DNA from 3 places in the Streptomyces sp. NPDC028314 genome. Region 1 is predicted to be linked to each of the others. Evidence: riboswitches for the same ligand, from Rfam matches in the RefSeq annotation. Region 1 holds a riboswitch; each other region holds the start of a gene.
The links. A riboswitch is a leader RNA that binds a small molecule or an ion and turns the genes downstream of it on or off. The one in region 1 is predicted to bind cobalamin.

Region 1 (9,854 bases):
ACGTCAGCCGTGACTCCAGGGAGATGTACATCTCCAACCGGGGCGAAGGCACGGTCTCCGTCTTCGACTTCCCGCAGAACAAGCTGACGAAGAAGTGGGAGCTGCCGGACGGCGGCAGCCCCGACATGGGCGGGGTCTCCGCCGACGGCAAGGTCCTGTGGCTGTCGGGCCGCTACAACTCCGAGGTCTACGCGATCGACACCACCTCCGGCAAGGAGCTGGCCCGCATCCCGGTCGGCGCCGGCCCGCACGGGCTCGCCGTCTACCCCCAGCCCGGCCGCTACTCGCTCGGCCACACCGGGATCTTCCGCTAGGCCCTGTCCCTGCCGCGGTCCCTGCCGCGGTCCCTGTCGCGGGAGCGGCGCGGCGATGCCCCGGGAGCTCGCACAGCTCCCGGGACACCGCCGCTCCTGCCGTCGGGCACGGCCCTACCAGGCGACCGGAAGCCGCTCCGGCAGGCGCTTGATGAAGCCCGTACGCCAGACGAGGTTCTCCGCCGGCACCGCGAGGCGCAGCTCGGGCAGCCGCTCGACCAGCACCTCCAGCGCGATCTCGGCATGCGCCCGGCCCAGCGCGGAAGCCGGGCAGAAGTGCCGGCCGGCGCCGAACGCCAGGTTGGCGTTGGGGCTCTCCCGCGCCAGGTCCAGCTCGCCCGGGTTCTCGAACGCCTCCGGGTCGAAGTTCGCGCCCTCCAGCAGGACCAGGACCAGCTCGCCCTCCTTGACCAGTACGTCACCGACCTGGACGTCGGCCAGCGCGATGCGCGGCAGGCCGTCGCCCACGGACAGGTTCCAGCGCAGGAGTTCGTCCACCGCCTTGCCCATCCGCTCGGGGTGCTCGCGCAGGTACCCGATGAGCTCCGGCTTCTGGAGCAGCGCGAGGACCGCGAGCACCAGGAAGGCGGAGGTGGACACCGCGCCCGCCCCGAAGAGCGAGACGGCGACGGTCGCGAACATGTCGTCGGTCAGGTGCGCCGACTCGGGGTCGGCCTCCTTCAGCTCGGCGAACCTTCCGAGGAGCCCCGTACGCTCCTCGGCCGGCAGCGCCAGCTGGGCGTTCAGCTGGTCCACGAAGTAGCCGACGTCCTTGTACCAGTTGAGCGAGGAGTCCGCGAACGGCTCACGGGCCGTCATGAACGCCACGTCCAGCCCCGACATCAGCCGGCGCCAGTCCTCGAACGGCACCCCCAGCACCCGGCAGTGCAGCGCCGCCGAGAAGGGGTCGGCGAACCCCGCCCGGAGGTCCGCCGGACCGCCCTCTGCCACGATGTCGTCGATGAGCTCCCCGGCCTTGGCGCGCAGCCAGTCCTGGAGCCCCTTCTGGCGCGGGTTGAGCGCCTTCATCACCGCGTTGCGCAGTCCGGCGCTGTTGATGTTGCCCATGTTGTTGACGACCTCGGGCGGGATCGTCAGCGCGTACTGGCGGGGGACCCCGGCGTTCGCCGTGTCCTTGAGGCTGAAGCGCTCGTCCTCCAGCACCTGCTTGGCGAGCGCGTAGCTGCTCACCAGCCAGGCCGGGTCCCCGGTGAGGGTACGGACCCTGGCGACCGGCGCCTTCTCGCGCAGCCAGGTGCACTCCTCGGGGAGCACGTCACCGCGCCGCGAGAGCGGGAAGTCGAGGAGGGCGTCGCCGGTTCCCCCGGTGCCCGCGGCCCCCCGGCCCTCAAGCTGCTCGACGCTCATCGACGGTCCCTTCGGTCGGTACGTGGTTCGGAGTGGTGCTCTGCGCCGGCTTCGGCGTGTGGACCGGGGCGGCCGCCGCCTCGGGGCGTACGACGGCGTACGCCTGGTTCCGGGTCGCGCGCAGGCCGCCGCCCCGGGCGAAGAGGACATCCGTCATCGGCATCTTGACGTGATAGGCCGCCACGGAGGACGGCACGTCCAGAATGCTGGGGGTGTCCACGAAGAACGGCAGCTCGGCCGCCATGTAGTCGAAACAGACCTGCAACTGTGCGTCCGTGATCGATTCACCTTCCGGCAACTTGGACCCGACAAAGTGAAGGGCCATTTCCTCGCAGCCCTTGCGGAATTCGCTGTCGGTCTCAAGGAAATGCAGCACGCGCCGGTGCAGGAGTTGGTAAACGGGGTTCGACTGGAACTCGGAAAGCGCCCTCACTCGGATCTCGGCGCGCGGGGGCCCTGATTCCTCCACGCCCTTGAGGATCCTTCGCCGAACCGCCTTGATTTCCTTCGCGGCGCGCTTCTCCGCGTGCTCCCGGGTGTAGCCGAATGCGGCGAACATCCGGTCCACATGGAGGTCCGCGTAGACGAAGTCGACCTGTGCGAAGCGGGTCACGGCCCACCGGGCAAGACTGCTGATGCGCTCGGAGCTGAAGTAGCTGTTTCCGGGACTCACTCCGATGAGCACATGGTCGCCGTCTTCCCAGATATGGCGGCAAGTGCGGGTGAAGGGCAGAACTTCGAATGATGCGTCAGCTGTGATCGTCACCTATGTGATCGCCCTTGTTGCCGCTTGTCCCTGGGAGCCCTGCGCTCCTGGTGTGGCGGCAATGCCGGTACGTTATGCCGTGATCCCGGAGCGTGACAAGTGCAGGCTTGATTTGGTGGCTGGAATTATCGCTTCCGCCTTACGGAAGGGTAATTGAATATCTTTCTGCCGGCCGAACGGGACCCGGGGGAGGGGCGGGCTCCGGCGGGCGCTACCCTGAGCCGTCAACAAGCACCGAGAAGGGGTGGACCCAGTGGCGGACATCGAGAGCGCGCGGGCGACGTTCCGTAAGTTCGACGCGGACGGCGACGGCTTCGTCACGGCCGACGAGTACAGCGCGGCCATGAAGGCGATGGGTGACGCGTTCGTCACCGGCGCGGTCGCCGACGCGGTGGTCGCCGCCAAGGACACCAACGGCGACGGCCTGCTGAGCTTCGACGAGTTCTGGGCCGCCCTGAACAAGTAGTAGCCCCGGAGCCGTCGGCCGCCTTCGCCCCCTGCCGGGGCGGAGGCGGCCACTCCGTGGTCAGGCCGTGTCCCGGCCGCCCTCGGCCCCGGGTGCCATGTCCCCGACCTCGGCCAGGGCCTCCTCCAGCCAGCGCAGCCAGAAGGTCTCCAGGCCGATCCCGCCGCGCAGCACGAGCCGGCGCAGCCGGTCCTCGTCGGAGTCCCGTCCCGGCGGGAAGTCCTTCGCCTCGATGGCCTCGTACTTCGCCAGCTGCCCGCGGTGCAGCTCCAGATGCCGCCGCAGCTCCTCGACGAGACCCTGGGGCCCCACCACGCCGGCCGCCCGGACCCGCAGCAGCAGCGGATCCCGGATGGCCTTCGGGTCCTGGCTCTCCCCGACCCACCGGGCCAGCTCCGCGCTGCCGGCGGGCAGCACCTCGTACTCCTTCTTCTGCCCCCGTACGGGCACCTCGCTGGGCAGCGCCCGGATCAGCCCGGCCTCCTCCAGCCGGCCCAGCTCGCGGTAGATCTGCTGGTGCGTGGCGGACCAGAAGTACCCGATCGACTTGTCGAACCGCCGGGTCAGCTCCAGCCCGGACGAGGGCTTCTCGAGCAGGGCGGTGAGGATGGCGTGCGGGAGCGACATGCGGTCATCCTAGGTTCGGAGCCCGGCACGGCCCTCCCGGTCCCCCGCGGCGACGGCCCGGCCGGGGTTCAGGCGAGCGCCGCGAGCGCCTCGGGGGTCTTGGGGCCGGCGGCGTCCGGCCCCAGCAGGTCCCGGGCGCGGAGGAAGGCCGTCACCGCCGGCGACCAGGCCTGGCGCAGGCCCGCCGAGGCCAGCAGGTCCGGGTCCGAGAGCAGGGCGGCGGCGGGGCCGACGCGGATGCCCGCCGGAGTGAGGACCGCCGCGTCGTCGGCCCAGCGGACCGCCAGGTCGACGTCGTGCGTCGCCATGACGACCGTGGTCCCGCGGGCGCGCAGCCCCGCCAGCACGTCCAGCAGCCGCTCCTGCCCGTCCGGGTCCAGGCCGGCCGTCGGCTCGTCCAGGATCAGCACCCGCGGAGCCATCGCCACCGCGCCCGCGATCGCCGCCCGCTTGCGCTGCCCGTACGAGAGCAGGTGCGTCGGCCGGTCCCGCAGCGCGGTGATGTCCAGGGCGGCGAGCGCCGAGTCCACGCGGGCCCGCACCTCGTCCGGAGCCAGGCCCAGGTTCATCGGGCCGAAGGACACGTCCTGTTCCACCGAGGCGGCGAACAGCTGGTCGTCCGGGTCCTGGACCACCAGCTGCACCGCCGTGCGCAGCCGGGTCAGCCCGGCGCGGTCGTACGTCACCGGCGCGCCGTCGAGCCGCAGCGCGCCCGAGCCCGGCCGCAGGCCCCCGCTCAGCAGCCGCATCAGGGTGGTCTTCCCGCTGCCGTTGCGGCCCAGCAGGACCAGGGCGCGGCCCCGCGCGATGCCGAAGTCGACGCCGGAGAGGACCTCGGGGCCGTCCTCGTAGGCGTATCCCGCGCCGGCCAGTTCCACCAACGGGTTCACAGGTACAGCCCCTTCAGGGTGAGGGTCAGGGTGATCAGGAAGGCCAGGAGCGCCCCCGACGCGGCCAGGAACCGCCAGGACAGCGCCGCCTCGGGCACCAGCACCCGCAGCGTGCCGTCGTAGCCGCGGCCCGCCAGCCCGTCCTGGAGCCGCGCCGCGCGGTCGAAGGCCCGTACGAAGGAGGTCGCCGCGAGCCCGGCCAGCGAACGCCACGCCGCGGCCCGGCCGGTGTGCCCGAGCCGGGCCGCCTGGGCCCGGCGGACCTGGGTCATCGAGTCCAGCAGCAGGAACCCGATCCGGTACATGACCAGGGCCACGTCGACCACCGGCGCCGGGACGCCGGCCCGGACCAGCCGGGGCAGGGCGTCCGACACCGGGGTGGTGAAGGCGAACAGCAGCACCCCGAGCGAGGCCGCCGAGGTGCGCAGCAGCAGTTCGGCGGCGTGCCGGGGCCCGTCGGGCGCCAGGGAGAGCGGCCCGGCCGGGCCGCCCACCGCGAACAGCAGCGGCAGGGCCCCGGTGAAGCAGAACCCCAGCGGGATCCGGAAGGCCCGCCACAGCTGCCGCCCGGCGACCCCGGCGGGCCCGAGCAGCACCGCGAGGGTGGCCGCCGCGACCAGCGGGCCGCCGGGCCAGGGCGGCAGGGCCACGGCCGTGACGGTCAGCCCGAATCCCAGCAGGGCCTTCTCCAGCGGATGGCGGCGGCGCCAGCGGCTGGAGTGCGCCGCCACGTCGATCGGCAGCACCGCCTACGACTCCGTGGTGTCGGCCGACCGGGCTTGGGCGAGACCCTGGCGGCGGCCCTTGCGGACGCCGAAGTAGTACGCGAGCACGCCCGCGCCGAGGGCCGCCTGGAGGGCGAACAGCGCCGACTCGACCTCCCCGGACGGGGGCTCGTACAGGGGGGAGAACCACGGCTCGTAGTCCGGCTTGAGCTCGGTGATGGCCGCCTCGGCCTGCGCGTCGGCGCCGGTGAACGGCTCCTCCTTGCCCTCGCCCAGCCCCAGCGCGATCGGGAGCACGGCCAGCGCCGCCACCAGGAGCAGCAGCAGGAGGTTGATCTTCGTGTTCTTGGTCATCCCGCTCATCAGACCGCCGCCTCCTGCTTGTTCCCGGTACGGGCGGTCAGCTTGGCGACCCCCAGCCGGACCAGGTCCGACTTGCTGGACTGCATCAGCAGCCGCATGACGAGGACCGTCAGCAGCCCCTCGCTCACCGCCAGCGGGATCTGCGTGACCGCGAAGATCCCCCCGAACTTCGCGAGGGCGCCGAGGAAGCCGGTGCCCGGGTCGGGGAAGGCCAGCGCCAGCTGGACGCTGGTCACGCAGTAGGTGACGAGGTCGGCGAAGAACGCGCCGAAGAACACCGTCACCATCAGGGGCAGGCCGGACTTCTTGAGCAGCCGGTAGACCCCGTAGCCCGCCCACGGCCCGGCGATCGCCATGGAGAAGGCGTTCGCCCCGAGGGTGGTGAGCCCGCCGTGGGCCAGCAGCAGCGCCTGGAAGAGCAGGGTGATCGTGCCGAGCACCGCCATGATGGGCGGCCGGAAGAGGATCGCCCCGAGTCCGGTGCCGGTGGGGTGGGAACAACTGCCCGTCACGGAAGGGATCTTCAGTGCGGACAGGACAAAAGTGAATGCTCCGGACGCACCGAGCAGCAGCGTGCTCTCGGGATTGGCCTTCACCTCGCGGGTGAGGGCGCGGACCCCGTGTATGACAAAGGGAGCGGACGCGGCGCCCCAGGCGACCGCGTGCAAGGGGGGCAGAAAGCCCTCGGCAATATGCATGAGTGGGGAGACCTCTCCAGCACCTCGTGGATGGACGACGCGCCCTGACCGGTCTCCTGGCTCACGGGTACTGATGCCCTGACTCCGCCTTCCCGGGGCCGTACGGTCTCCCGCGCGGGCCCAGTGGCTTCCCGCGAGGGAGTGGAGCCGGACTTCCCGATCACAGTGGCGAGGGCCGCACCGGTTTCCCACCGGTTTCCCGAACACCAAGGCCCGATGACCCTAGTCGGCCACGCGGACCGCTAACAACCCGACCGGTCGCGGCCGGCTGGCGGGCGGCGCCCGGCCGTGGGCAGGGTGGGGGAGTGGCCGACGACTACGACTACTCAGACCTCACCGCCGTCTACGTGAACTGCACGCTCAAGCGCTCACCCGAGACCAGCAACACCGAGGGCCTGATCGCCAGGAGCCGCGCGGTCATGGAAGCGGCCGGCGCCCGGACCTCCCTGATCCGGGCCGTCGACCACGACATCGCCACCGGTGTCTGGCCCGACATGACCGAGCACGGCTGGGAGAGCGACCAGTGGCCCGTGCTCTACAGCCAGATCATGGACGCCGACATCCTCGTGCTGTGCGGACCCATCTGGCTCGGTGACAACAGCTCCGTCATGAAACAGGTCATCGAGCGGCTCTACGCCTGCTCCTCGATTCTGAACGACCGCGGCCAGTACGCCTACTACGGGCGGGTCGGCGGCGCACTGATCACCGGCAACGAGGACGGCGTCAAACACTGCGCCATGAACATCCTCTACAGCCTCCAGCACCTCGGCTACGCCGTCCCGCCGCAGGCGGACGCGGGCTGGATCGGCGAGGCCGGACCGGGCCCCTCGTACCTCGACCCGGGTTCGGGCGGCCCCGAGAACGACTTCACCAACCGGAACACCACCTTCATGAGCTGGAACCTGATGCACCTGGCCGCCCTGCTCAAGCGGGCGGGCGGAATCCCCGCGCACGGGAACCAGCGCTCGCTGTGGGACGCCGGGTGCCGCTTCGACTTCCCGAACCCCGAGCACCGCTGAGGGCTGTCCCGGCGCTCAGGCCGGCACCTCCGCCAGCGCCGACTCCGGCTGCGCCGGCAACGGCAGCGCGTTCATCCGCCGGCAGCCGTCCAGCGCCTCCTCCAGCAGCGCCCGGGCCGCCGCCGCGTCCCGTCGGCCAGGGCGAGGCGCGCGGACGGCCCCACCGGGCCCGGGGCGTGCGACCCCCGGGCCCGGTGACCGGTCAGCAGGTGGCGGGATGCGGGAAGTCGACGACGAACCGCTCCGGCGCGTGCAGCACGGAGGTGTTGTACGTGGGCGGGGTGTCGAAGGCGGCGCCGAAGGTCACGTACCCCTCGAAGTCGCCCGTGTAGGCCAGGCCCTTGAGCTTGTTCAGGTAGATCTTCTGCAGCCGGGGTCCCTGGTAGACGTTCTGCCCCGCGTCGGTGTGCCCGGCGGCCGGGTGCAGGCGGATCTCCAGGAAGTACTTTCCGGCCAGCGGGACGGGCTTGCCCGACCCGTCGTAGATCAGCTCGGAAACGGGTGTGACGGTGACCGGGGGAGCGGATCCCTGAAGGTCGATGACGAGCCGGTCGTAGGTGCAGTGCCCGCCCCAGCGGGCGTTGGTGACCAGCGTGGTGGACAGGGTGCGGGTGGCGGCGGACGCCGGTGCGGCGAACGCGACGCCCGAGGCGAGCAGCGAGCCCGCGACGAGTGCGGTGAGCTGACGGCGACGTAGGTGGTTCATGACGTCCCCCCGATTCTCCAGAGACGGGGACAGCGGTTTCACAGGGGAAGACACCTCGCGGGCGCCGACGGTTGCACGGAATCCGGCACGAGTCTCACGACCGGGGTCCCCGCCCTCCGGAGCGGCCCCCGGCGCCGCCGGGCGTCACCGCGGCAGCAGGGCGCTCAGCTGGGCGTCGAGGTCGTAGTGGCGCGTCTCCTGCCCGCGCGGGACCAGCTCGACCATCCGGCGGCAGAGCTCCCGTACGTCCTTCGCGCGGGCGGAGATCACACAGCCGTGCTCGCCGGCGCGCAGGGCCAGGAAGACCCGCGGCTCGGTGCCGGCCCAGCGAGGCCACACCTGTATGTCGCCCTCGCCCGTGGCGCAGGTCTGACCGTCGAGCAGCAGGTCCCGGGAGAACACCCAGCGCGCGATGTGCACCCCCGCGCCCTCGAAGTCGACGCAGAGCTCGTAGGGCCGGTCCGAGCGGTACACGAAGGCCCCCCGCACCGGGACGGGGGCGGGCGAGGTCTCCAGCCGGAGCCGCAGGACACGGTGTTCCGTGGTGGCCATGGGGGGTTCGCCTCTCTGTCGGCGCGGGGCGTTCTTCGGCCCCCCTGATCAAGCTAGCCCACGTCCGGCCCCGCTCCCCGGGCCGAAGGTCCCGAGCCGGACGGGCCGCCCGGCCCCTCTTGCGCGGGGGCCGGAACGCGAGCGGGCCCGCCCTCCGGGGGGAGGGCGGGCCCGAACCGGGGGTGCGCCGGGCGCGCCGGCCGGCGCGACCGCGCCGGGGTTCAGCCCGGCGTCCGGTTCAGCACTCGATGACGTTGACCGCGAGGCCGCCGCGGGCGGTCTCCTTGTACTTGACCTTCATGTCGGCGCCGGTCTCCTTCATGGTCTTGATGACCTTGTCGAGGGAGACCTTGTGGGTGCCGTCGCCGCGCATCGCCATCTTGGCCGCGGTGACGGCCTTGACCGCCGCCATGCCGTTGCGCTCGATGCAGGGGATCTGGACCAGGCCGCCGACCGGGTCGCAGGTCAGGCCGAGGTTGTGCTCCATGCCGATCTCGGCCGCGTTCTCCACCTGCTCCGGGGTGCCGCCCAGCACCTCGGCGAGGGCGCCGGCCGCCATGGAGCAGGCCGAGCCGACCTCGCCCTGGCAGCCGACCTCGGCGCCGGAGATCGAGGCGTTCTCCTTGAAGAGCATGCCGATCGCGCCCGCCGCGAGGAGGAAGCGGACCACGCCGTCCTCGTCCGCGCCCGGCACGAAGTTCATGTAGTAGTGCAGGACCGCCGGGATGATGCCCGCGGCGCCGTTGGTGGGGGCGGTGACGACCCGGCCGCCCGCCGCGTTCTCCTCGTTGACGGCCATCGCGTACAGCGTGGCCCACTCCATGGCGTGCGCCTGCGGGTCGCCCTCGGCGCGCAGCTGGCGGGCGGTGCCGGCGGCGCGGCGCTTGACCCGCAGGCCGCCCGGCAGGATCCCCTCGCGGGACATGCCGCGCGCGACGCAGGCCTGCATGACGCGCCAGATCTCCAGGAGGCCCTCGCGGATCTCCTCCTCCGTGCGCCAGGCCTTCTCGTTCTCCAGCATCATCGAGGAGATCGACAGGCCGTTCTCGTTCGCCAGCCGCAGCATCTCGTCACCGGAGCGGAAGGGGAACCTCAGCACCGTGTCGTCGAGCTTGATCCGGTCCTCGCCGACCGCGTCCTCGTCCACGACGAAACCGCCGCCCACCGAGTAGTACGTCTTCTCCAGCAGCGGGGTGCCCGAGGCGTCGTACGCGAAGAGCGTCATGCCGTTGGCGTGGTAGGGCAGGGAGCGCCGGCGGTGCAGGATCAGCTGGTTCGGCTCGTCGAAGGCGATCTCGTGGGACTCGCCTATCTCGGCGCCGAGGAGGCGCAGCCGGCCGCTCTGGCGGATGCGCTCGAC
Region 2 (9,854 bases), on a different contig from region 1:
TGGATGCCGGCCGCACCGGCCGCGATCATGGCCTTGGTCAGCTCGAACGCGTTGAGCGGGCCGCCGAAGCCGGCCTCGGCGTCCGCGACGATGGGGGCCAGCCAGTCCGTGGTGTCCGCGCCGCCCTCGGCGGTGGCGATCTGGTCGGCGCGCAGCAGCGCGTTGTTGATCCGGCGCACCACCTGCGGCACCGAGTTGACCGGGTACAGGCTCTGGTCCGGGTAGGTGTGGCCGGCCTGGTTCGCGTCGGCCGCCACCTGCCAGCCGGAGAGGTAGATCGCCTGGAGTCCGGCCCGCACCTGCTGGACCGCCTGGCCTCCGGTCAGGGCGCCCAGGGCGTGGATGTAGTCCTGCTCGTGGAGCTGGCGCCACAGCCGCTCGGCGCCGCGCCGGGCCAGCGTGTGCTCCTCGCGGACACTGCCCGAGAGCCGGACCACGTCCTCGGCCGTGTAGGTGCGCTCGATGCCCGACCACCGCGGGTCCGTCGCCCAGCGCTGCTTGAGCTGCTCGGCCGCCGCCGTCGTGTTCGCCTCTGCCATGACCGTCACCGTTTCCATCCGTCGCTTGTCTTGCCAATGAGCCGGACCTGCACCTGGGCAGGCACCCTGGGGATTGGCACTCTGTGCCTGTAAAGGAGGTGCGGCCGCCGAACCCGGCTGCGGGCCGAAGCTGAGCAATGCTGCCGAGCCGCCGATTCGAGCTGCCAGGATCCCTGAAATCAGGGCGTGAATCAGGCCCGGCAGCCCGCCTCGGCCGCCAGGTCCGGCGGGCCGCAGCACCGACTCTGGCATTGACACTGAGTGCCATCAAGGAGGTACATCTGCCAAGCTTTGCGAATCTTCGAGGCCGGAATTGCCAAGGTTGCGAAGCCCCTCGGCCGCGCCTGCCCCCGTATCCTGGCGGCGCGTGTCCAACGGCGGAGGAGTGCGGTGAGCAAGACGTACGCGGGAGCACGGCTGCGGCGGCTGCGCGAGGAGCGGCGGATGACCCAGGCCGATCTGGCCAGGGTGCTCGCCATCTCGCCCAGCTACCTCAACCAGATGGAGCACGACTCCAGGCCGCTCACCGTTCCCGTACTGCTGCGGCTGACCGAGGCGTTCGGGGTCGATCCGGGGTTCTTCTCGGAGCGCGACACCAGCCGCCTGGTCGCGGACCTGCGCGAGGCGCTCGCCCAGCAGGTCGCCGAGGCCCGCGTTTCCCCGTCCGACCTGGCCGAACTGGCCACCCGGATGCCCGCCGTCGCCTCGGTCCTGCTCGATCTGGGCCGGCGCAGCCAGCTCCTGACCGAGCGCCTCGCCGACGCCGCCGACGGCCGGAACGAGGTGGCGGACGCGCCGCGCTCGCCCCACGAGGAGATCCGCGAGTTCTTCTACCGGCGGCAGAACTACCTCCATGACACCGATCTCGCCGCGGAGGCACTGGCCCGCGAGATCGGCATCCGCCCCGGGGACGTCATCCGCGCCCTGACCCGCCGGCTCTCCGACCGGCACGGGGTCGGGACCGCCGCGGACTCCGACCGGCTGCACCACTACGACGGGACCGCCCGGGTCCTGCACCTGTCGAACCGGCTTCGGCCGGGCCAGCAGGCATTCCGGATGGCCACCCAGCTGGCACTGATCGAGTACGGAGGTGAGCTGGACCGGCTCGCCGCCGAGGACTTCCCGCCCGGCTCCCCCGTTCACGCCCTGGCGAGGATCGGCATCGCCAACTACTTCGCGGCCGCGCTGATCCTCCCGTACACGGCCTTCCACACCGCCGCCGAGGAGTTCCGCTACGACATCGAGCGGCTCACCGACCATTTCGGGATCGGCTACGAGACGGTCTGCCACCGCCTGAGCACCCTGCAACGCCCCAGGCTGCGCGGGGTGCCGTTCTCCTTCGTCCGGGTGGACCGGGCAGGGAACATGTCCAAGCGGCAGTCGGCCACCGGATTCCACTTCTCCCGTGCGGGCGGCACCTGCCCGTTGTGGAACGTGTACGAGGCCTTCGCGGCGCCCGGCCGCATCCACGTCCAGGTGGCCGCCATGCCCGACGGGCAGCGCTACCTGTGGACCGCCCGCGCCGTCACCCGGCACCGGGGCGGCTGGGGCGAGCCCGGCAAGACCTTCGCCATCGGCCTGGGCTGCGAGATCCGGCACGCCTCCCGCCTCGTGTACGCCGACGGGCTCGACCTCGACAACAGGGCGGCGGCCACCCCGATCGGGATGGGCTGCAGGCTCTGCGAGCGCCTCGACTGCCCCCAGCGGGCCGTGCCGCCGCTCGGCCGGGCCCTGGCCGTCGACGAGAACAGCAGCACCTTCATCCCCTACCCGGTCAAGGGTGCCCCCGACCCGGCCCGGGGCTGACCGGGCCCCGCAGGCTCACTCCAGGCGGCGGGCCTCGCCCGCGGCCACCGGCTCGCCCGCCCGGACGGCGTGCAGGACGTGGGCGAGCACTTCGGCGCCGCGCACGACACGCGGTCCGGGGCGGTTGAAGTAGGCGGGCCCGTCCAGGACCCAGACCTCCCCGGCCCGTACGGCGGGCAGTTGGTCCCAGCCGGGGAGGGACGTCAGGAGGTCACGTTCCCGCAGGGTCCGCTCCGGCGGGAAGCCGCACGGCAGGAGCAGCACGACGTCGGGGCGGGCGGCACGAACGGCGTCCCAGGTCATCGGCTCGGTGTGCTCGCCCGGTGCGGCGAGAAGCGGTTCTCCCCCGGCGCAGGTGATCTGCTCGGGCACCCAGTGCCCGGCGGGCCACAGCGGGTCGAGCCATTCGATGGCCACCACCCGGGGCCGGGGCCGGCCGGCGGTCAGCCGCCGCACCTGCGCCAGCCGTGCCCGCAGTTCCGTGCGCCGCCGCTCGGCCCGCTCCCGTACGCCCAGCAGTTCGCCCACGGTGACCAGGCAGTCCAGTACGTCGTCGAGGGTGCGCGGTTCCAGGCTCAGGACGCGGGGTCCGGCGTCCAGCAGGCGCACCGCGCGCGAGACTCCCTCGTAGGACACCGCGCAGACGTCGCACAGGTCCTGGGTGAGCACGATCTCCGGTTCGAGCGCGGCGAGCGCCTCGGTGTCCAGGGTGTAGAGCGAGGAGCCCGAGTGGGCGGCCCCGCCCACGGCCTCGGAGATCTCCCGGCTGCTGAGTTCCTCCGCGGCGAACCCGGCCCTCGTGACCACCGGAACGCAGGCGACCGCCTCCGGCGGCCAGTCGCATTCGTGGGTACGTCCGACCAGGTCGGCGGCGAGGCCGAGGTCCGCCACGATGTCCGTGGCGGCCGGGAGCAGGGAGACGATGCGCATGCACCGACTGTAGGCGCGCGGTGGCGGGTCTGGACTTACTAGGACGTCCAACTATATGTTCGTGGCACAAGGTCCGCGGTGCAGGGAAGCCGGTGAGAATCCGGCACGGTCCCGCCACTGTGACCGGGGAGTGTGCTGCCATCCACACGCCACTGACGAGGTCTGTCGGGAAGGCGGGCGGCACGCGTGGATCCGGGAGTCAGGATACCGGCCGCGGAACGTTCCGTGTTGTCCACGAGGATGGAGCAGACACGCATGGCACCGGTTTGTACCCACGACCCTGGTGATCCGGCGGAGCGCGCACACCACCTGTCCACGCGCTCGTAGTTCTCACGGCCCCTCCCAGCGGCGCACCCCACCGGGTCCGTCCGCGGCCGGGCCGTGCCATCCCCGGATCCAACCTGACGAGAGCAGGCATCCATGGTCCGCGAACTCACCCATTTCATCGGCGGCAAGCACACCACCGGGGCGTCCGGCCTCTTCGCCGACGTGTACGACCCCAACACCGGCGCGGTCCAGGCACGCGTCCCGCTCGCCGGGCGCGCCGACACCGAGGCCGCCATCGCGAACGCCGAGGAGGCGCAGGCCGACTGGGGGCAGTGGAACCCGCAGCGCCGCGCCCGCGTCATGCTGCGCTTCCTCCAGCTGGTCGAGGGCGAACGGGACTCCCTCGCACGGCTGTTGTCGGCCGAGCACGGCAAGACCGTCGCCGACGCGCACGGCGACTTGCAACGCGGCCTGGAGGTGGTCGAGTTCGCCGCCGGGATCCCGCACCTGCTGAAGGGGGAGTTCACCGACAACGCGGGCACCGGGATCGACGTGCACTCCCTGCGCGCGCCGCTGGGCGTGGTCGCCGGGATCACCCCCTTCAACTTCCCCGCGATGATCCCCCTGTGGCAGGCCGCACCCGCCCTGGCGTGCGGCAACTCCTTCATCCTGAAGCCCTCGGAGCGGGACCCGTCCGTACCGCTGCGCCTGGCGGAGCTCTTCCTGGAGGCCGGTCTGCCGCCCGGTGTGCTGAACGTGGTCAACGGCGGCAAGGAAGCCGTGGACACCCTCCTCGAAGACCCCCGCGTGCAGGCCCTCGGATTCGTCGGATCGACCCCGATCGCCGCGCACATCTACGCCACCGCCGCCGCCCACGGCAAGCGCGCCCAGTGCTTCGGCGGCGCCAAGAACCACATGATCGTGATGCCCGACGCCGACCTGGACCAGGCCGTGGAGGCCCTGATCGGCGCCGGCTACGGCTCCGCCGGCGAACGCTGCATGGCCATCGCCGTCGCCGTCCCCGTCGGCGAGGAGACCGCGAACGCCCTGGTGGCCAGGTTGAAGGAACGCATCGCCACCCTGCGCGTCGGCCGCTCCGACGACCCCGAGGCCGACTTCGGGCCGCTGGTCAGCCGTGACGCGCTCGACCGGGTCGACCGCTACGTCGGCATCGGCGCCACCGAGGGCGCCGAACTCGTCGTCGACGGGCGGGGATTCACCCTGCCCGGCCACGAGAACGGCTACTTCGCCGGAGCCACCCTCTTCGACCGCGTCACCCCCGGCATGAGGATCTACCGCGAGGAGATCTTCGGCCCGGTGCTGAGCGTCGTACGGGCCGCGGACTACGAGGAGGCGCTGCGCCTGCCCACGGAGCACCCGTACGGCAACGGCGTCGCGATCTTCACCCGCGACGGCGACACCGCCCGCGACTTCACCCGCCGGGTGGGCGCCGGCATGGTGGGCGTCAACGTCCCGATCCCCGTCCCGGTGGCCTACCACACCTTCGGCGGCTGGAAGCGCTCCGGCTTCGGGGACCTGAACCAGCACGGTCCCGACTCCATCCGCTTCTACACCCGCACCAAGACCGTCACCTCGCGCTGGCCCTCCGGGGCCAAGGAGGGCGCGAGCTTCACCATCCCGACGATGGGATGAGCGCCGTGGCCACCCTCACCGAGGACCAGCTCGCCCTCGCCGAGGTCACCCTCGACTTCGCCCAGGAGCACCTCGCGCCGCACGCCGTCGCCTGGGACCGGGACAAGCACTTCCCCGTCGACGTCATCCGCAGGGCCGCGGTCCTGGGCCTCGGCGGCGTGTACGTACGGGAGGAGCACGGCGGTTCGGGGCTCGGCCGCGGCGACGGGGTCCTCGTCTTCGAGACCCTCGCGACCGGCTGCCCGTCCATCGCCGGATACCTCTCCATCCACAACATGGTCGCCTGGATGATCGACCGCTACGGAGACCGCGCACAGCGCGAGCGCTGGCTGCCCGGCCTCTGCACGGCCGACACCCTGGGCAGCTACTGCCTCACCGAACCCGGCGCCGGCTCCGACGCGGGCGCCCTGCGCACCCGCGCCGAGCGGGACGGCGACCACTACGTGCTGACCGGCGTCAAGCAGTTCATCTCCGGCGCCGGAGCCGCCGGGGTCTACGTCGTCATGGCCCGCACCGGGGAGGCCGGGCCCGGCGGGATCTCCGCCTTCGTCGTCGAACGGGAGGACCCCGGGGTCTCCTTCGGCCCGAACGAGCACAAGATGGGCTGGAACGCGCAGCCCACCCGCCAGGTCGTCCTCGACGGGGTGCGCGTGGCCGCCGACCGGCTGCTCGGAGCCGAGGGCGAGGGCTTCCGCATCGCCATGAACGGCCTCAACGGCGGCCGGCTCGGCATCGCCGCCTGCTCGCTCGGCGGTGCGCAGAGCGCCCTGGACCGCAGCCTGGCGTACCTCGCCGACCGCGAGGCCTTCGGCGGGCGGCTCCTGGACGCACAGGCGCTCCAGTTCCGTCTCGCGGACATGGCCACCGAACTGGCCGCCGCCCGCGCCCTGCTCCGGCAGGCCGCCCAGGCCCTCGACTCCGGCGATCCGCTGGCCCCTCGGCTGTGCGCGATGGCCAAGCGGTTCGCCACCGACACGGGCTACACGGTCGCCGACCGGGCCCTCCAGCTCCACGGGGGCTACGGCTACCTCGGCGAGTACGGCATCGAGAAGATCGTCCGCGACCTGCGCGTCCACCAGATCCTCGAAGGCACCAACGAGGTCATGCGCGTCATCGTCGCCCGCGGACTCACGGAGACCCTGCGATGAACAACGAATCCCCCCAAGACGACCACGTCCTGCTGCGTACCGAGGGCCACGCCGCGTACATCACCCTCAACCGCCCCGAGGCCCTCAACGCCCTCAGCCACCCCATGGTGCTCCGCATCGACGCGGCACTCGCCGCCTGGCAGCACGACCCGGCCGTCGAGACCGTCGTCATCCAGGGCGCCGGTGAACGCGGCCTGTGCGCCGGAGGCGACATCCGCGCCATCTACGACGATGCCAGGGCCGGGAACACCGCCTCGGCGGACTTCTGGCACGACGAGTACCGGCTCAACGCCCGTATCGCCCGCTACCCCAAGCCGTACGTCGCCCTCATGGACGGCATCGTCATGGGCGGCGGTGTGGGGATCTCGGCCCACGGGACCGTACGGATCGTCACCGAACGCTCCCGCGTCGCCATGCCCGAGACCGGCATCGGCTTCGTCCCCGACGTCGGCGGCACCTACCTGCTGGCCCTCGCGCCGGGCGGGCTCGGCACCCATCTGGCCCTCACCGGTACGGCGGTCGGGGCGGCCGACGCGCTCCTGTGCGGGCTCGCGGACCACTTCGTCCCCGCGGCCGAGCTCCCCGCGCTGGCCGCCGACCTCGCGCGGACCTCCGTACACGAGGCGCTCGGCAGCCGGGTCCGGACGCCGCCGGCCGGTGAACTGGCCGCCGCGCGCGGGTGGATCGACCACTGCTACGCGGCCGACAGCGTCGAGGGGATCGTCCGACGGCTCCTCGCCGACGGCCTTCCGGCTGCGAAGGAGGCGGCGGCCGCGCTGACCGCGAAATCACCGACGGCCCTCAAGGTCACCCTGGCCGCATTGCGCCGGGCCCGCGAACTGGGCCCGCTGGAAAGGGTCCTGGAGCAGGAGTTCCGGGTCTCCTGCGCGGCCCTGTCCTCCCCCGACCTGGTGGAGGGCATCCGCGCCCAGGTGATCGACAAGGACCGCAGCCCGCACTGGAGTCCGCCCACCCTCGCGGAGGTCGAACCGGCCGGTGTGGAGCGGTTCTTCGCCCCGCTCGGCGAGCGCGAACTGCGGCTGGCGGCGAACGATTCGACTCAGGAGGTGCCCTGGTGAGCAGTACCGTGGCGTTCGTCGGACTGGGCCACATGGGTGGCCCGATGGCGGCCAACCTGGTGAGGGCCGGGCACCGCGTCCTCGGCTTCGACCTGGTGCCGGAGCTCCTGGCCGCCGCCGCGGCGACGGGGGTGGAGCCGGCCTCCTCGGCCGGCGCGGCGGCCGCCGAGGCCGACGTGGTGATCACCATGCTGCCGGCGGGCAGGCACGTCCTCGCCCTGTACCGGGAGGACGGGCTGCTGGCCGCCGCGCGACCCGGAACCCTGTTCGTCGACTGCTCCACCATCGACGTGGCCGACGCCCGGGCCGCGCACGAGGCCGCCGGGGCGGCCGGTCACCGCTCGCTGGACGCGCCCGTCTCGGGCGGGGTGGTGGGCGCGCAGGCCGCGAGCCTCACCTTCATGGCGGGCGGCGGCGCCCCCGAGTTCGCGGCGGCCGAGCCGCTGCTCGCCGCGATGGGCAGGAAGGCCGTGCACTGCGGGGCGGCGGGTGCCGGGCAGGCCGCGAAGATCTGCAACAACATGATCCTCGCCGTCTCGATGATCGGGGTCAGCGAGGCCTTCGTCCTCGCCGAGAGCCTCGGCCTGGACCACCAGGCCCTCTACGACGTGGCCTCCACCGCCTCCGGGCAGTGCTGGGCGCTCACCGTCAACTGCCCCGTACCCGGACCGGTCCCGGCCAGCCCCGCCAACCGGGAGTACCGGCCCGGCTTCGCCGCGCCCCTGATGGCCAAGGACCTCACCCTGGCCGCGAACGCCCTGCGGGCGGGCGGGGTCGACGCGCCGCTCGGTCTCAAGGCATCCGAGATGTACGCCGCATTCGCCGAGGGCGAGGGCGCCGCCCTGGACTTCTCGGCGATCGTCCGCACCCTCCGACCGCAGAACGGAACACCCGCATGACCTACGAGACCATCCTGCTGGAACGCAAGGGCCGGGTGGCCGTGATCACCCTCAACCGGCCGGAAGCCCTCAACGCCCTCAACCTCCAGGTCATGACCGAGGTGGTGGCCGCGGCGGAGGAACTGGACCGGGACCCGGACGTGGGCTGCATCGTCCTGACCGGCTCCGCGAAGGCCTTCGCGGCGGGCGCGGACATCAAGGAGATGCGGCCGCGGAGCTACATGGACATGTACCTCTCCGACTGGTTCACCGCCTGGGACCGCCTCGGCCAGGTCCGTACGCCCACGGTCGCGGCAGTCTCCGGCTACGCGCTGGGCGGCGGCTGCGAGCTGGCGATGCTCTGCGACATCCTGCTCGCCGCCGACACCGCGAAGTTCGGACAGCCCGAGATCAAACTCGGCGTCATCCCCGGCATCGGCGGCTCGCAGCGGCTCACCCGCGCCGTCGGCAAGGCCAAGGCGATGGATCTCTGTCTGACCGGCCGCACCATGGGGGCCGAGGAGGCCGAACGCGCCGGGCTCGTCTCCCGGATCGTCCCGGCCGACGAACTGGCGGCCGAGGCGCTGTCCGTGGCCGAGGCCGTGGCCGGGATGTCGAAGCCGGTCGCGATGATGGCCAAGGAGGCTGTGAACCGGGCCTTCGAGACGACCCTCACCGAGGGCGTCCGCTTCGAACGGCGGCTGTTCCACGCGGTGTTCGCCACGGCCGACCAGAAGGAGGGCATGTCCGCCTTCGTGGACAAGCGCCCGCCGCACTTCACCCACGGCTGAGCCTCCGGGGGCGCCCGGGCGGGCGCACCCGAAGTCCGGTGTCCGGGTCGGCCGGTGAGCGGCCGACCCGGACACCGGCGGGCTCAGGAGAGGTCGAACCGGTCGAGGTTCATGACCTTGTTCCAGGCGGCCGCGAAATCGCGGACGAACTTCTCCTTCGCGTCCTCGCAGGCGTAGACTTCCGAGATGGCCCGGAGCGCGGCGTGCGAACCGAAGACGAGGTCGACGGCGGTGGCGGTCCCCTTGGGCTCGCCCGTGACGCGGTCCCGGCCTTCGAACTCGCCCTCGGTCGAGACGGACGGCTTCCACTCCGTACCCATGTCGAGGAGGGTGACGAAGAAGTCGTTCGTCAACGTCCCCGGCCGGTCGGTGAAGACACCGTTGCGGGACTTCCCGGAGTTGGCGTTCAGCGCCCGCATGCCGCCGATCAGGACCGTCATCTCCGGGGCCGTCAGCGTCAACATGCCGGCGCGGTCCAGCAGCAGGGTCTCCGGCGCCAGCTTCTCCCCGGCCTGGACGTAGTTGCGGAAGCCGTCCGCGGTCGGTTCGAGCACGGCGAACGAGTCCACGTCGGTCTGCTCCTGCGAGGCGTCCGTGCGTCCCGGCGCGAAGGGGACGGTGACGGCGTGCCCGGCATTCTTCGCCGCCTGCTCGACGGCGGCGCACCCGCCCAGGACGATCAGGTCGGCGAGCGAGACCTTCGTACCGCCCGACTGGGAGGCGTTGAAGTCCTGCTGGATCTGCTCCAGGGTCCGCAGCACCC
Region 3 (9,854 bases), on a different contig from region 1:
GCGCTGACCACGTGGGCGATCTCGTCGGTGGTGCCGGCCAGGCGCGGCACGACCTCGCGGGCCGCGAAGTCCAGCACGGCCGCCACGTCCGCCGAGTGCCCGGCGGCGACCTCGGCCACCGCCTCCGGGGCCCAGTCCGCGTCCTCCATCGCCTGCACCAGCGCGCGGGCCGTCTCCTCCGCCTGGTCGGCGGTGGTGCGGGTGGCCGCGGACTCGTCGAGGCCGAGGGCCTCGCGCAGGCCGGGCAGGGCCGTGGTGCCGCCCCAGATCTGGCGGGCGCGCAGGATCGCGAGGACCAGGTTGACCCGGGACGCACCGGTGGGGGCGCCGCCGAGCACGTGCAGACCGTCGCGGATCTGGGCGTCCTTGACCTCGCACAGCCAGCCGTCGACGTGCAGCAGGAAGTCGTCGAAGCCCTCGTCGTCCGGGCGCTCTTCGAGCCCCAGGTCGTGGTGGAGCTTCGCGGCCTGGATGAGCGTCCAGATCTGCGCGCGGATCGCGGGCAGCTTCGCCGGGTCCATCGCGGAGATCTGCGCGTACTCGTCCAGGTGCTGCTCCAGACGGGCGATGTCGCCGTACGACTCCGCGCGGGCCATCGGCGGCACCAGGTGGTCGACCAGGGTGGCGTGCACCCGGCGCTTGGCCTGGGTGCCCTCGCCCGGGTCGTTGACGAGGAACGGGTAGATGAGGGGGAGGTCGCCGAGCGCGGCGTCCGGGGCGCAGGACGCGGACAGGCCCGCGTTCTTGCCCGGCAGCCACTCCAGGTTGCCGTGCTTGCCCAGGTGGATCATCGCGTCGGCGCCGAAGCCGCCGTCCTCGGCGCGGGCCTGGATCCAGCGGTACGCGGCCAGGTAGTGGTGCGAGGGCGGCAGGTCCGGGTCGTGGTAGATCGCGATCGGGTTCTCGCCGAAGCCGCGCGGCGGCTGGATCAGGATGAGCAGGTTCCCGCGGCGCAGCGCCGCCAGGACGATGTCGCCCTCGGGGTTGGCCGAGCGGTCGACGAACATGTTGCCCGGCGCCTCGCCCCAGTGCTCCTCGACCTGCTCGCGCAGCTCCGCGGGAAGCTGCCCGTACCACCGCTTGTAGTCGGCGGCCGGGATGCGGACGGGGTTGCGGGCGAGCTGCTCCTCGGTGAGCCAGTCCTGGTCGTGGCCGCCGGCCTCGATCAGGGCGCGGATCAGCTCGTCGCCGTCACCGGAGACCAGGCCCGGGATCTCCTCGACGGGGCCGAAGTCGTAGCCGCCCGCGATGAGGGTGCGCAGCAGTTCCACGGCGCTTGCGGGGGTGTCGAGGCCGACCGCGTTGCCGATGCGGGAGTGCTTGGTCGGGTAGGCCGACAGGACCAGCGCGATCTTCTTGTCCCGGCGCTCGATGTGCCGCAGCCGGGCGTGGCGTACGGCGATCCCCGCGACCCGCGCGGCCCGCTCGGGGTCCGCCACGTAGGCGGGCAGGCCGTCCTCGTCGAGCTCCTTGAAGGAGAACGGGACGGTGATCAGCCGGCCGTCGAACTCCGGCACCGCGACCTGGGTGGCGGCGTCGAGCGGGGACAGGCCCTCGTCGTTCTCCTCCCAGGCGCTGCGGGAGCCGGTCAGGCACAGGGCCTGGAGGATCGGCACGCCGAGCGCGGCGAGCGCCCCCGCGTCCCAGGACTCGTCGTCGCCGCCGGCCGAGGCCGTCGCGGGGCGGGTGCCGCCCGCCGCGAGGACGGTGGTGACGATGGCGTCCGCGGACTCCAGCTCGGCGATCAGCTCCGGCTCCGGCGTGCGCAGGGAGGAGACGTACAGGGGGACCGCCTGGGCCTCCTGGGCCTCGACGGCCTCGCAGAGGGCGTGCACGAAGCCGGTGTTGCCGCTCATCTGGTGGGCGCGGTAGTAGAGCACCGCGATCCGCGGGCCCTCGGTCCGCTGCGGGGTGCGCTCCAGCGGGCCCCAGGTGGGGGCCGCGGCCGGGGGCTCGAAGCCGTGTCCGGTGAGCAGGACGGTGTCGGAGAGGAACCGCGCCAGCTGGTCCAGGTTGGCCGGGCCGCCGTGCGCGAGGTAGCCGTGTGCCTCGGCGGCGATGCCGATCGGGACGGTCGAGGCCTCCATCAGCTGGGCGTCCGGGGCCTGTTCGCCGGTCAGCACCACGACCGGGCGGTGCTGGCCGGGGGCCAGCAGCAGGTCGAGGCCGTCCTGCCAGGCGCGCAGGCCGCCCAGGAGGCGTACGACGACCAGGTCGGCCCCCTCCAGGAGGCCGGGCAGGTCGTCCAGGGGAAGGCGGGAGGGGTTCGCGAACCGGTATGGGACGGGGCCGTCCGCGGCGCGGGCGCTGAGCAGATCGGTGTCGGACGTCGACAGCAGCAGGATCATGCGGCGGCAGCCTTCCTCGGGGTTTCCGCGCCCCGGGCAGTGAGGACAGCGGGAGTTCCTGACTCACCCCGCCGATCGCTCCGCGGGGTTCACAGTGGCGGGACCGCGCCGGAATCTCACCGGGCTTCCTCCCATGTCGCCGTCCTCGGCGACGGCGGGCCGTTTGGCCTGCCGAAAGGTCATCCTAGGCGGCCGTGGCGCTGCGCTGGCTCGGCGGGGTGGGGTGGGCGGTTGGGCGCGGCGCCGTTGCCGGGGCTCTGCCGTGATGCTGCGCTGGCTCGGGGTGGTGGGTTGCCGGGTGCGGCGCCGTTGCCGGGGCTCTGCCCCGGACCCCGCGCCTCAAACGCCGGCGAGGCTGGAGGTGCCTGGCGGGGTTGGATGTGCCTGGCGGGGTTGGATGTGTCCGGCGGGGGTGGATGTGCCTGGTGGGGCTGGGCGGGGTGGTGACGGACACAGGTCGGGGCGTCGTAATGGTGGGTATGCTCGCGGCCATGCCCACGCCCCCCTCCGACGCATCGCGGGACGAACCCGTCATACGGGACCGTGGCGACGCCTGCCCCGGCGCGCTGCGGCTGCATGCGGCGGACGACGGGTTCCTGGCGCGGGTCCGGATTCCGGCGGGCCTGCTCACGGCCGGCCAGGCGGACGCGCTGGCGCTCGCCGCCGACCGGTTCGGGGACGGGCACCTGGAGCTGACCTCGCGCGGCAACGTCCAGCTCCGCGGGCTCGCGGACGGCTGCGGCGGTGCGCTGGCGGAGCTGCTGGACGCGGCGGGCCTGCTGCCCGCGCCGGGCCACGAGCGGGTACGGAACATCGTGGCGACCCCGCTGTCCGGACTGGAGGGCCCTGCCCGGCCCGACGTGCTGCCCTGGGCCGTGGAGTTCGACCGGCTGCTGTGCGCCGGCTCCCGGGCGACCGCCCTGTCCGGGCGGTTCCTGTTCGCCTTCGACGACGGGCGCGGCGACGTGGCCGCGCTGGGCCCCGACGTGACCGTGCTCGGCAGGCCGGACGGCCGGGCGCTGGTCCGCCTGGGCCGGGCCGCCGACGCCGTGGAGCTGGCGGCGGCGGACGCCCCCCGGGCGGCGCTGCTGGCCGCCGGATACTTCCTCGACACCGCCGAGGCGGCCGGCACCCGCGCCTGGCGGGTGTCCGAACTGCCCCCCGAACACCCCCTGGAGGCGGCGGAGTTCGCCCGGCGGCTCGAAGCCGCCGGGATCGCGGCCGAGCCCTGTGGCGAGGTGGCCTGGCCGTACGCGCCCCCGCCCCGGCCGGGGGGCGCCGGCGGCCGCGCGGCCCTGTGCGTACTGCCGCCGCTGGGACGGCTGAGCTCCGCCCAGTGGCGGGTCCTCGCGGAGGTGGCCGGCGAGGGGCGCGGCGAGCTGCGCGTCACCCCGTGGCGCAGCGTCGTGCTGCCCTCGGCCGATGCCCGGCGGCCGGCCCCCGGCGCGGACCGCATCGAGGGCGCCGGGCTGGTCACCGCCCCGGACAGCCCCTGGGAGACCGTCACCGCCTGTACGGGACGGCCCGGTTGCGCCAAGTCCCTCGCGGACGTGCGCGCCGACGCGCGGGCCGTCGCGGAGCGGGCGCGCGGGCCGCTGCCCGTGCACTGGTCAGGCTGCGAGCGGCGCTGCGGGCATCCGCGCGGCGCCGCCTGGGTGGACCTGGTCGCCACCCCGGCCGGGTACCGGGTCGCCGCACCGGGCCGCCCCGTACGGCAGGACGTACCGGCCACCGAACTTGCACAGGCCCTCGCGGCCGCCCGTCAGACCCCCGAAGCCCCCGAACCGCAGTGAAGAAATGAGCGAGTGCACCGTGTTTGAGTACGAGAAGGACGGCGCGGCCATCTACCGCCAGTCCTTTGCCACGATCCGCGCCGAGGCGGATCTCTCCGGGCTGCCCGCATCGGTCGCCCAGGTCGCGGTGCGCATGATCCACGCCTGCGGGATGACCGACCTGCCCCAGGACCTGGGCTACACCCCGGAGGTCGTACTGCGGGCGCGCGCCGCCCTGGAGGCCGGCGCGCCCGTCCTCTGCGACGTACAGATGGTCGCCAGCGGGGTCACCCGCAAGCGGCTGCCGGCCGGCAACGAGGTCGTCTGCACCCTCTCCGACCCGGCCGTGCCGGAGCTCGCCGCGAAGATGGGCACCACGCGCAGCGCCGCCGCGCTCGAAGTCTGGCGCGACCGGGGCCTGCTGGAGGGCTCGGTGATCGCCGTGGGCAACGCCCCGACCGCGCTGTTCCGGCTGCTGGAGATGATCGAGGAGGGTGCCCCGCGCCCCGCCGCCGTCATCGGCGTCCCCGTCGGCTTCATCGGCGCGGCCGAGTCCAAGGACGCGCTCGCCGCGCACTCCTCGGGGCTCGACCACCTGATCGTCCGGGGCCGGCGCGGCGGCAGCGCGATCGCCGCGGCGGCCGTCAACGCCATTGCGAGCGTGGCCGAATGAGCGCCGAAGCGAGGACTGCGGGCAAGCTCTACGGGGTCGGGCTCGGTCCCGGCGACCCGTCCCTGATGACCCTGCGCGCCGTCGAGGTGATCGCGGAGGCGGACGTCGTCGCGTACCACTCGGCCCGCCACGGCCGCTCCATCGCCCGCTCGATCGCCGCGAAGCACCTGCGCGCGGACCACGTCGAGGAGCCGCTGGTCTACCCGGTCACCACCGAGACCACCGACCACCCCGGCGGCTACCAGGGCGCGATGGAGGAGTTCTACGAGGCCTCCGCCGCCCGCCTGGCCGCACACCTGGACGCCGGCCGGACCGTGGCCGTGCTCGCGGAGGGCGACCCGCTCTTCTACGGCTCGTACATGCACATGCACAAGCGGCTCGCGGACCGCTACGAGGCCGAGGTGATCCCCGGCGTGACCTCGGTGAGCGCCGCCGCCGCCCGCCTCGGCACCCCGCTGGTGGAGGGCGAGGAGGTCCTGACCATCCTGCCCGGCACCCTGCCGGAGGAGGAGCTCACCGCCCGGCTCGCCGCCACCGACTCGGCGGTCGTGATGAAGCTCGGCCGCACCTTCCCCGCCGTGCGCCGGGCCATGGACAACAGCGGGCGGCTGGCCGAGGCCCGCTACGTCGAGCGCGCCACCATGGAGGGGGAGCGCACCGGGGACCTCGCCGACACCGACCCCGACAGCGTGCCGTACTTCGCGGTCGCCGTGGTGCCCAGCCGGATCGGCAACCCGGGCAGCGTGCCGTCCGGCCCCGGCGAGGTCGCGGTCGTCGGCACCGGACCGGCCGGGCCGCTGTGGCTCACCCCCCAGACCCGGCGGGCGCTGGCCGACGCGGAGGTGCTGGTCGGCTACACCACCTACCTGGACCGGGTTCCGGTGAAGCCGGGCCAGATCAGGCACGGCTCCGACAACAAGGTGGAGTCGGAGCGCGCCGAGTTCGCCCTGGACCTGGCCCGGCGCGGCAAGCGGGTCGTGGTGGTCTCCGGCGGTGACCCCGGGGTCTTCGCGATGGCCACGGCCGTGCTGGAGGTCGCGGGGCAGGACGAGTACAAGGACGTGCCCGTACGGGTCCTGCCGGGGGTGACCGCGGCCAATGCGGCGGCCGCCGCGGCCGGCGCCCCGCTGGGCCACGACTACGCCACCGTCTCCCTGTCCGACCGGCTCAAGCCCTGGGAGGTCATCGCGGAGCGGCTGCGCGCCGCCGCCGCGGCCGATCTGGTGCTCGCGCTGTACAACCCGGGCTCGCGCAGCCGGACCTGGCAGGTGGCGCAGGCCCGGGAGCTGCTGCTGGAACTGCGCTCCCCGCAGACCCCGGTGGTCGTCGCGCGGGACGTGGGCGGCCCGGAGCAGTCGGTGCGGATCGTCACGCTGGCCGAACTGGAGCCCGCCGAGGTCGACATGCGCACGATCCTGCTGATCGGTTCCTCGCAGACCCAGGTCACGGAGCGGGCCGACGGTTCGAGGGTGACGTGGACTCCGCGCCGCTACCCGTGAGCCGCTGAGCGGGCGCCGGACCCCGGGGGCGGTCACCGTCCCCGGGTCCGGCCGCAGCCGGCGGCGGTCACCGCCCCGGGGGCCGGCCGCAGCCGCTCAACCCGCGCAGCCCGCCAGGTCGTCCGCGCAGCCCTGGACGCCCTTGGGGTCGAGCGTGAGGAGCTGCCACGCGATCACCCCGGCCGGCGGCGAGTCGCCCTTGGGCGGGGCCTCTATGTGCGCCGACAGCGCGGGCCCCGCCGGGACGTTGAGCCGGGTCACGTCACCGGGCGCGCAGCTCAGCTCGAACGACCGGTCTCCGGCCGCCCCGTCGCGGGCCAGCACCAGCGTGATCCGCGGGCTCTCCTCGCTGTCGCAGGCGATGTCGAAGCGGTACGGCCGCTCCCCGCCCAGCTCGAAGGTCTTCTCCAGGCCCGCCGCGAGGAACCCGGTGCCGCGGCCGGTCACCCGTGCCTCGGCGTCGTCGCCGCTCTTCCCCACCGCCTCGTCCGCGCGCTGCAGGGCCGCGTCGGGGTCCCATCCTCTGGGTGTCGACTTCTCCCCGCATCCGGTGACGAGTGTCGCGGCGGTGAGGATCAGGGCGAGTGAGGAGTGGCGTATCCGCATGGCCTCAGCCTAAGGCTTGCGGGGGACCTCCAGCTCAGCCCCGGGAGGCGTCCAGCCAGCGGCGGACCGCTTCGACGGAGCCGGCCTCCGGCACCGACTCCGGAACCGGCGGCCGCCGTACGACGAGCACCGAAATGCCCGCTTCACGGGCCGCGGTGAGCTTGGGGGCGGTGGCGCTGCCGCCGCTGTCCTTGGTCACCAGTACCTCGATCCGGTGCCGGGACAGCAGCTCCCGCTCGTCGTCGAGGGTGAACGGGCCCCGGGCGAGCAGGACTTCGAGCCGCGGCGGCATCTCCCCGGCCGGGGGATCCACCGAACGCACCAGGAACCAGGGCTCGGTGAGGTGCGCGAAGCTGTGCAGGCCCATCCGGCCGGTCGTCAGGAAGACCCGGCCGCCCATGCCCGGCAGCAGCGCGGCCGCGTCGTCGAGGGAGTCCGCGAAGGTCCAGCGGTCACCGGGTCCGGGCGTCCAGCCGGGCCGGCGCAGTGCCAGCAGCGGGACGCCGGTGAGGGCCTCGGCTTCGGAGGCGTGGAAGCTCATCCGTTCGGCGAAGGGGTGGGTGGCGTCCACGACGTGCGTGACATTGTGGACGATGATCCAGGTCGCGAGCCCCACGATGCCACCGAAGCCGCCGATCCGGATCTCGCCCGGCGGCAGCACCGGTGCGGTGACCCGGCCGGCCAGGGAGGTCGTCACCCGGTACGGGGAGTGCTCCAGCGCCTCCGCGAGGCGGCGGGCCTCGGTGGTGCCGCCCAGGATCAGGACGTGCCCGGCGGCCCCGGCCGGGGCCGCCCGCGGGTCCCGGTCAGCAGGCATGCCGGTCGCGCTCGGCCGAGTACAGGTGGCTGTCGCGGAACTGCTCCGCGCCCAGCGTGCGCCCGACCAGGATCACCGCGGTGCGCACCAGCCCCGCCGCCTTCACCTGGCCGGCGATGTCGGCCAGGGTGCCGCGCAGGATCAGCTCGTCGGGACGGCTGGCCATCGCCACCACCGCCACCGGGCAGTCGGCCCCGTAGTGCGGCAGCAGTTCCCCGACGACCCGGTCCGCGTAGCGGGTGGCCAGGTGCAGCACCAGCAGCGCACCGCTGCGGCCGAGCGTGGTGAGGTCCTCGCCGGGCGGCATCGGCGTGGCCTGCTGGGCGATCCGGGTCAGGATGACGGTCTGGCCGACGGTGGGCACGGTCAGCTCCCGCTTCAGCGCGGCGGCCGCCGCGGCGAAGGCCGGGACGCCCGGGACCACTTCGTAGGGGATGCCGGCCGCGTCGAGGCGCCGCATCTGCTCGGCGACGGCGCTGAAGATGGAGGGGTCGCCGGAGTGCAGGCGGGCCACGTCCTGGCCCGCCTCGTGGGCCCGTACGAACTCCGCGACGATCTCGTCCAGGTTCAGCTGCGAGGTGTCGACCAGGCGGGCGTCCGCCGGGCACTCGGCCAGCAGCTCTTGGGGGACCAGGCTGCCCGCGTACAGGCAGACGGGGGCGGCGGCCAGCGTCCGGGCGCCGCGCACGGTGATCAGGTCGGCGGCGCCGGGGCCCGCCCCGATGAAGTACACGGTCATGTCTGGTCCTTCTCGTTCTCGTTCTCGTGCGTCTCGTGCGTCTCGTGCGTCTCGTGCGGGGTCGTCCGCGGCTCGTCCGCCGCCGGGCAGGGCTTGGTCACCGACCACTGGGTGACCGCCATCGCCTGCCGCCAGCCGGTGAAACCGCCGACCGGCACCGCGTGCGCGACGGCCAGTTTCACCAGTTCTCCGCCGTGCCGGCGGTAGCGGTCGGCGAGCACCGCCTCGGACTCCAGGGTGACCGTGTTGACCACCAGCCGGCCCCCAGGCGCAAGCGCGGCCCAGGCCGCGTCGAGCAGGCCCGGCGCGGTCAGGCCGCCGCCGATGAACACCGCGTCGGGGGCGGGCAGCCCGGCCAGCGCCTCGGGCGCCGCACCGGTGATCACGCGCAGGCCGGGGACGCCGAGCGCCGCCGCGTTGCGCGTGATGCGCGCCGCCCGCACGGGAACGCGCTCCACGGCCACGGCCCGGCAGGAGGGGTGCGTACGCATCCACTCGATGCCGATGGAGCCGGAGCCGCCGCCGATGTCCCACAGCAGTTCGCCGGGTGCGGGCGCCAGCGCGCACAGGGTCGCCGCGCGCACGTGCCGCTTGGTGAGCTGGCCGTCGTGCTCGTACGCGGTGTCGGGCAGGCCGGGGGTGGCGCCGAGCCGGGGCGCCGGGGCGGCCGGGTCCCGGCGGCACTCGACGGCCACCACGTTCAGGGGGTCGCCCGGCCCGTGCTCCCAGCCGTCCGCGTGGCCCTCGTACGAGTCCTCGTGCTCGGAGCCGAGCTGTTCCAGCACCCGCATCCGGCTCGGGCCGAAGCCCCGCTCCCGGAGCAGGGCCGCGATCTGGGCCGGCGAGCCGGCGCCCGCGCTGAGCACCAGGACCCGGCGCCCCTCGTACAGCGAGGCCGCGAGCCGGGCCACCGGGCGGCCGACGACGGTGACCACCTCGGTGTCCTCCACGGGCCAGCCCAGGCGGGCGCAGGCGTACGACACGGAGGAGGGGTGCGGGTGGACCAGCAGGGCGTCCGGGCCGAGCTCCTCGGTGAGGGCGCGGCCGATCCCGTAGAACATGGGGTCGCCGCTGGCCAGCACCGAGATCCTGCGGCCCGCGTGCTCGGCCATCAGCTTCGGTACGGCCGGGCGCAGCGGGCTCGGCCAGGCCACCCGTTCGCCGGGGCAGTCGGCCGCCGGCAGCAGGTCCAGCTGCCGGGGCCCGCCGATCAGCACCTCGGCCGAGGTGAGCGCGGACCGCGCGGCGGCGGTGAGCCCGGCCCAGCCGTCGGCGCCGAGGCCGACGACCGTCACGGGGACGGGGGGTGCTGCGGAGCTCACTGCGCGAAACCTCGGGGAAGGGAAGGGAAGGGGAAGGCAAGCGGATGGACCCGCAGCCTACTGGCCCGGGCCCGGCCC

Region 2: another riboswitch for cobalamin. It lies ahead of ACZ4TG_RS03645 (CoA-acylating methylmalonate-semialdehyde dehydrogenase); the one in region 1 lies ahead of ACZ4TG_RS14675 (energy-coupling factor ABC transporter permease).
Region 3: another riboswitch for cobalamin. It lies ahead of cobN (cobaltochelatase subunit CobN); the one in region 1 lies ahead of ACZ4TG_RS14675 (energy-coupling factor ABC transporter permease).

Annotation. Positions count from the first base shown of each region.
Region 1 covers NZ_JBVHTP010000005.1:264,051-273,904, reverse strand. Annotated here, with positions in the region: gene ACZ4TG_RS14715 (YncE family protein) at 1-314, shown strand, start outside; gene ACZ4TG_RS14710 (cytochrome P450) at 429-1,682, opposite strand; gene ACZ4TG_RS14705 (tRNA-dependent cyclodipeptide synthase) at 1,663-2,448, opposite strand; gene ACZ4TG_RS14700 (EF-hand domain-containing protein) at 2,702-2,914, shown strand; gene ACZ4TG_RS14695 (PadR family transcriptional regulator) at 2,975-3,541, opposite strand; gene ACZ4TG_RS14690 (energy-coupling factor ABC transporter ATP-binding protein) at 3,610-4,431, opposite strand; gene cbiQ (cobalt ECF transporter T component CbiQ) at 4,428-5,177, opposite strand; gene ACZ4TG_RS14680 (energy-coupling factor ABC transporter substrate-binding protein) at 5,181-5,510, opposite strand; gene ACZ4TG_RS14675 (energy-coupling factor ABC transporter permease) at 5,519-6,217, opposite strand; cobalamin riboswitch at 6,247-6,443, opposite strand; gene ACZ4TG_RS14670 (flavodoxin family protein) at 6,523-7,236, shown strand; gene ACZ4TG_RS14665 (AMIN-like domain-containing (lipo)protein) at 7,439-7,942, opposite strand; gene ACZ4TG_RS14660 (SsgA family sporulation/cell division regulator) at 8,087-8,494, opposite strand; gene ACZ4TG_RS14655 (L-serine ammonia-lyase) at 8,733-9,854, opposite strand, start outside.
Region 2 covers NZ_JBVHTP010000001.1:803,308-813,161, forward strand. Annotated here, with positions in the region: gene aceA (isocitrate lyase) at 1-539, opposite strand, end outside; gene ACZ4TG_RS03635 (short-chain fatty acyl-CoA regulator family protein) at 930-2,345, shown strand; gene ACZ4TG_RS03640 (cobalamin-binding protein) at 2,361-3,275, opposite strand; cobalamin riboswitch at 3,335-3,505, shown strand; gene ACZ4TG_RS03645 (CoA-acylating methylmalonate-semialdehyde dehydrogenase) at 3,696-5,195, shown strand; gene ACZ4TG_RS03650 (acyl-CoA dehydrogenase family protein) at 5,192-6,343, shown strand; gene ACZ4TG_RS03655 (enoyl-CoA hydratase/isomerase family protein) at 6,340-7,422, shown strand; gene mmsB (3-hydroxyisobutyrate dehydrogenase) at 7,419-8,321, shown strand; gene ACZ4TG_RS03665 (enoyl-CoA hydratase) at 8,318-9,091, shown strand; gene katG (catalase/peroxidase HPI) at 9,175-9,854, opposite strand, start outside.
Region 3 covers NZ_JBVHTP010000025.1:29,173-39,026, reverse strand. Annotated here, with positions in the region: gene cobN (cobaltochelatase subunit CobN) at 1-2,348, opposite strand, end outside; cobalamin riboswitch at 2,388-2,514, opposite strand; gene cobG (precorrin-3B synthase) at 2,840-4,141, shown strand; gene ACZ4TG_RS37205 (precorrin-8X methylmutase) at 4,161-4,793, shown strand; gene ACZ4TG_RS37200 (precorrin-2 C(20)-methyltransferase) at 4,790-6,292, shown strand; gene ACZ4TG_RS37195 (hypothetical protein) at 6,389-6,898, opposite strand; gene ACZ4TG_RS37190 (cobalt-precorrin-6A reductase) at 6,933-7,715, opposite strand; gene cobM (precorrin-4 C(11)-methyltransferase) at 7,705-8,454, opposite strand; gene cbiE (precorrin-6y C5,15-methyltransferase (decarboxylating) subunit CbiE) at 8,451-9,776, opposite strand.